Regions from separate parts of the Pantoea sp. X-Soil-ISGK-275 genome, predicted to be linked through region 2. Evidence: predicted binding sites of a transcription regulator. Region 2 holds the regulator's gene; the other holds the start of a gene.
What was found. The regulator PurR, encoded in region 2, represses purine synthesis genes. The targets are predictions, from matches to a motif close to CANGCAAACGTTTGCNTG.

Region 1 (3,110 bases), 500 kb from region 2:
GCGTGCTGTGTATCGGCGGTTCGTGGCTGGTACCGAATGATGCGCTGGAAAGCGGTGACTGGGATCGTATTACGCGTCTGGCGCGTGAAGCGGTTGAAGGGGCGCGTGCATAAATTGGTAGGGTCGCCATTCATGGCGACCTTTCAACTTACACTTAACCTTCCACTTTCACCGCTGCCGCACTGGCAACGGCGCGCGCGATAGCGTCATCGGTGTTTTCACCGGTCGCCAACGCCACACCCAAACGGCGCTGACCGGCAATCTCCGGCTTACCAAACAGGCGCAGCTGCAACCCGACACCCAGCGCCGCTTCGATATTCCCGAATTGCACGTTCTGGCTGTTCAGCTCAGGCAGAATCACTGCCGACGCCGCAGGGCCGTATTGACGAATGCCGCCAATTGGCAGACCGAGGAAGGCGCGCACATGCAATGCGAACTCGGACAGATCCTGCGAAATCAGCGTAACCATACCGGTATCGTGCGGACGCGGTGACACTTCGCTGAGCACCACGTCATCACCACAGACGAACAGCTCCACGCCAAACAGGCCGTATCCGCCCAGCGCTTTCACCACATTGGCGGCGATATCCTGCGCGCGTTGCAGCGCCAGTTCACTCATCTGCTGCGGCTGCCATGATTCACGATAATCGCCATCTTCCTGACGATGACCAATCGGCGCGCAGAAGTGGATGCCATCCACCGCGCTGATGGTCAGCAAAGTGATCTCGAAATCAAACTTCACCACGCCTTCAACGATCACGCGTCCCGCACCGGCACGTCCGCCTTGCTGCGCATAATCCCAGGCTTTGTCCAGTTGGCTGGCTTCGCGGATAAAGCTCTGGCCTTTACCGGATGAGCTCATCACCGGCTTAACGATGCACGGGAATCCAATCGCTTCAGCGGCGGCCACAAAATTCTCTTTGCTGTCAGCAAACTGGTAAGTCGAGGTCGGTAACGACAACTCTTCCGCTGCCAGACGACGAATGCCTTCGCGGTTCATGGTCAGACGTGCGGCGCGTGCGGTTGGCACCACTTTCTGACCTTGCGCTTCCAGCTCCAGCAGTTTTTCGGTGGCGATGGCTTCAATTTCAGGCACCACGAAGTGCGGCTTTTCCTGGGCAATCAATGCGGCCAGCGCGTCACCGTCCAGCATGTTGATCACATAGCTGCGATGCGCCATGTGCATCGCTGGGGCATCGGCGTAACGATCCACCGCAATCACTTCCACACCCAGACGCTGGCACTCTAGTGCCACTTCTTTGCCTAATTCGCCTGAACCTAACAGCATGACACGCGTAGCGGCAGGGCGCAGCGCGGTTCCGAGAGTCGTCATAATTTCACCTTAGCAGTCAAAATGCGCGCGCAGTATAAACGAAAACGTTTGCGTACTCACGCTTTCGCCACGATCAGGTTTGCCATACTTTTCCCGCTCTGACGTTAACTGACATAGCCTGCGGCAGCATGGAGAACGGAAAATTAAACGGGAGTTAAACGATGAGTAATTGGCTACAGCAAATTCAATCGGTGCTGGCGAAGAAGGGCGGTGACGGAAAATCGGGCGGCTTAAGTGACATGCTGGCACCCGGCGCATTGGGCGGGCTGGCGGGATTGCTGGTGGGCAGTAAATCCACGCGTAAGCTGCTGACCAAATATGGCGGCAAAGCCTTGTTGTTGGGCGGCGGCGCGGCGGCGGGCGCGCTGCTGTGGAATAAGTACAAACAGCGCATACGTGAAACCCATCAGGACGATGCGGGCTTTGGTCAGCTGCAAACGCCGATGGATCAACGTGCAGAGCGATTAGTCACGGCGCTGGTGTTCGCGGCGAAAAGTGACGGTCATATTGACGATCAGGAGCGCGCCGCGATTGAGCAAAACATTCAGCAGGCGGGCTACGGCGCGCAAGCCGAAGCGTTGATTCAGCAGGCAATGAATCGCCCGCTCGATCCCAACTGGCTGGCCGCTGATGTTAAAAACGAAGAAGAGGCGCTGGAGCTCTATTTCCTCAGCTGTGCCGCCATTGATGTCGACCACTTTATGGAGCGCAGCTATCTCTCCGCGCTCGGCGATGCGCTGAAAATTCCCCAGGATGTGCGCGACGGTATTCAGCGTGATATCGACGCGGAAAAAGCCGCGTAATCCCCTACGAAGGTTGCATCTGCAGCCTTCGTTTTCCCTGTCTGGTTTGCCCTGCGCAAAGTGATGCTGCGTGCAGCTTGGCATCACGCGCGATTAGTGCCACGCTTGCTGAATGTTGTCCTTCAGTGAGAAGAGCCTAATGAATCAGCCACACGCGAAAAAAATTCCCCATGCCATGAATCTGCACGGTGAAACGCGCATCGACAATTATCACTGGTTGCGTGATGACGACCGCGAGAATCCAGAAGTGCTGGCCCATCTGCATGCCGAAAATGATTATGGCCGCGCCATGATGGCGTCGCAGAACCCGCTGCAGGAACGGGTGCTGAAAGAGATCGTCGACCGTATTCCGCCGCAGGATCACTCGGTGCCCTATGTGAAAAATGGTTATCGCTATCAAAGCCGTTATGAAGTGGGCAACGAATATCCCGCCTATTTCCGCCAGCCGCTAGACGCGCCGGCTGAGGAGCCGTGGCAGCTGCTGCTCGATGGTAACCAACGCGCCGCGCACAGTGATTTTTACACCATGGGCGCGCTGGCGATTACGCCAGACAATCAGGTGATGGCGTTAGCGGAAGATTTCCTGTCGCGCCGTCAATATGGCATTCGCTTCCGTAATCTGCAGAGCGGCAGCTGGTATCCGGAACTGCTGACCAATGCATCCTCCAGCGTTGCCTGGGCCAACGATTCCCGTACGCTCTATTACGTGCGTAAGCATCCGAAAACGCTGCTGGCGTATCAGGTTTGGCGCCATGAGCTGGGACATCCGCAATCTGACGATCAGCTAGTGTATGAAGAGAAGGATGATTCCTTCCACGTGAGCGTGCACAAAACCACCTCCGAGCACTTCATTCTGATTGCGCTATATAGCACCAACACCAGCGAAATTCTGCTGATCGATGCTGAATATCCGGATGCGCAGCCGCAAACATTTTGCCCACGTCGGCGTGATCACGAATACAGCATCGATCACT
Region 2 (3,110 bases):
TGGAAAAAGGCCTTACCTTTTGGAAAAAAAGTGGATTAGAATTGCTTCGGCGCTGGTCACTTGATCAGATTTCTCTCACTTTGCCGCAGTCTGCTTTCATTCAGCCTGCTTAACCTGTAACCGGATTATGCGTCTACTAATTACGCTTTTCATACTGGCTTTCGCCCAACTGTTTTTTAATGTGGCTGCTGCATCTCCGCATGCGCCCGTTAATGCCAGTTCGCTTAAAGCAGAGAAAAAGAGCGCACGTGAAGACGAGCGCCGCAAACGACGCCCGGTGAAAACCACCACCAAAAAATCGCGCCTGACAGCTGTTCAAAAATTCAAACTCAAAAAACAGACCAAAACAGAAACCGCGCTGCACAAGACCACCAGCAAAAAATCCCCGCTGAAACTTTCTGCTAAGAAATACGGTCATCAACGTCTAGCGAAGAAAACACCTGAGATCGCCGTCGATGATGAAGCGTTAGCGCTGACCGGCATCAAAATGAGTAAGGCGCACCGCCAGCGTTATCAAAAGGCGCGTGAAACGGCGATGACCAAATTGATGGGCCAACTCGGCAAACCCTATCAATGGGGCGGTGCTTCGCCACATACCGGTTTCGACTGCAGCGGCTTAGTGTGGTACGCCTATAAAGATCTGGTGAAATTCAAACTGCCACGCACCGCTAATGAGATGTATCACCTGCGCGATGCGGCACCGATTAAACGTGAAATGCTCGAGAAAGGCGATTTGGTGTTCTTCCGCATCAATAATCGCGGCACTGCCGATCATGTGGGCGTGTATCTCGGCAACGGGAAATTCATTCAGTCGCCGCGTACCGGCAAAGATATTCAGATCAGCGCATTGGGTGAGGATTACTGGCAGAAACACTATGTGGGCGCGCGTCGCATGATGACGCCAAAAACTATTCGCTAGTTGTTGCGCAACAATCATAAAAAAGCCGGATGCTGTTCTCAGCTCCGGCTTTTTTGTTAATGCATGATCGCGGTAAAGCTGAAGGCGATAATCATCAAAAGTGCGCCAACAGTGGTCATTAGCGCCAGTTTCAGGTCGGTATTCATCACAACTCCTTAGTCACACAATTATTAGGGTTAAAGCGATTTTCGCACAGCAATGGGCAAAAATCTCGTGTTATACGCATCAGCTTGCTAGAATCGCCGCCTTTCGTTGCGCAACAGATTTTGCGCATGCTGTATCAACAGCGTGATGAAGTGATTTCGCCTGCTAAAACACACCGTTTTGCCCGCTTTTTTGGGCTGTAAAAGCATTAGCAGACGCAAACGTTTAACAATATACTTATCAGTAAGTTGCGATAAGCCCAGGAGTACCATTTTCATGGCAACAATTAAAGATGTCGCAAAACGCGCGGGTGTCTCAACCACCACGGTTTCGCATGTCATCAACAAAACGCGTTTCGTTGCGGAAGAGACGCGTAACGCCGTATGGGAAGCGATCAAAGAATTACACTACTCGCCGAGTGCCGTGGCGCGTAGTCTCAAAGTCAATCACACCAAAACCTTGGGTCTGCTGGCGACCTCCAGCGAAGCGCCCTACTTCGCTGAAATTATCGAAGCGGTGGAGAACCGGTGTTTCGAACGCGGCTATACGCTGATTCTCGGCAATGCGCACAACGATCTGCAAAAGCAGCGCGCTTACCTGTCGATGATGGCGCAAAAGCGCGTCGATGGATTGCTGGTGATGTGTTCGGAATATCCAGACGATTTGCTGCAGATGCTGGAAGAGAACCGCAATATCCCAATGGTGGTGATGGATTGGGGCGCGTCACGCGGTGATTTCACCGATACCGTGCAGGACAATGCGTTTCAGGGCGGCTATCTCGCCGGGCGTTATCTGATTGAACGTGGTCATCGCGATATCGGTGCCATTCCCGGCCAGATGGAGCGCAACACCGGCGGCGGACGTCACGCTGGCTTCCTGCAGGCGATGAGCGAAGCGGGCATCACGGTGCGTCCGGAATGGGTGGTTCAGGGCGACTTTGAACCTGAATCGGGCTATCAGGCGATGCAGCAGATTTTAAATCAGAAACAGCGTCCAACTGCGGTGTTCTGCGGCGGCGATATCATGGCGATGGGCGCGATTTGCGCTGCTGATGAGATGGGTTTGCGCGTGCCGCAGGATATCTCAGTCATTGGCTACGATAACGTGCGCAACGCGCGCTATTTCACTCCAGCGCTGACCACCGTGCATCAGCCAAAAGCCGAACTGGGTGAAAAAGCGCTGGAAATGCTGCTGGATCGCATCACCAGCAAGCGTGAAGATCCGCAAACCATCGAAGTCCAGCCAACGCTGATTGAACGCCGTTCGGTGGCGTACGGTCCATTCCGCGACTATCGTCGCTAAGCCGACACTTCGCTGAGCCATTCATGGTTCAGCGTTTCAGCATCCCCGAGATAAGCCAGTAACCACTCCAGCGCCGGTGACGCGCGCTGTTCTGACCAGCTGACGCAGCACGGACTGTCCGGAAAGGCCTGCGGCAGTGCCAGTTCCACCAGTTTATGGCTGTCCAGCAGCGGACGCGCCAGATGGCCCGGCACCATTCCAACGCACAATCCTGCCAGCAAACAATCCATCCCGGTTTCCCACTCCGGCACCACCAACCGCCGCTGATTATCCAGCGTCCACGTCATACGGCGCGGCAACGCACGCGAGGTATCTTCCAGCACCAGCGATGGCCACGCCCGTAATGTTTCATCATCCAGTTCCGTGCTGTTGACCAGCGGATGGTCGGGACTCACCACACAGCGCCAGTTCAGCGCGCCCATATCCTGAAAGGCAAAACGTCCACCCACCGGGATCGCCTGGGTCGCGCCAATCGCCACATCAACCCGGCCATCAGCCAACGCATCCCATACGCCGTTGAACACTTCGTAGCTGATAATCAGCTCCATATCGGGAAAATGGCGATAGAAATCCTTCACTAACTGCCGCGTGCGCTGCGGTTTAACAATGCAGTCAACCGCGATACTTAGCTCCCCGCGCCAGCCATTCGCCAGTTGCTGACACTGTCGACGGGTTGCCAGCATTTTTTTGATAACAGATCGTCCTTCACGTACAAAATGCTCCCCCGCCGGTGTCATCACCACTT

Region 1: a site for PurR is predicted at 1,371-1,388, ahead of purT (formate-dependent phosphoribosylglycinamide formyltransferase). Genes of this name have one in related genera too.

What each region holds. Positions count from the first base shown of each region.
Region 1 is NZ_AP035976.1:2,398,066-2,401,175, reverse strand. It holds gene AC6I8A_RS11265 (bifunctional 4-hydroxy-2-oxoglutarate aldolase/2-dehydro-3-deoxy-phosphogluconate aldolase) at 1-113, shown strand, start outside; gene purT (formate-dependent phosphoribosylglycinamide formyltransferase) at 155-1,333, opposite strand; gene AC6I8A_RS11255 (tellurite resistance TerB family protein) at 1,495-2,136, shown strand; gene AC6I8A_RS11250 (prolyl oligopeptidase family serine peptidase) at 2,276-3,110, shown strand, end outside.
Region 2 is NZ_AP035976.1:1,894,801-1,897,910, reverse strand. It holds gene AC6I8A_RS08860 (C40 family peptidase) at 128-919, shown strand; gene cydH (cytochrome bd-I oxidase subunit CydH) at 976-1,065, opposite strand; gene purR (HTH-type transcriptional repressor PurR) at 1,340-2,365, shown strand; gene punR (DNA-binding transcriptional activator PunR) at 2,362-3,110, opposite strand, start outside.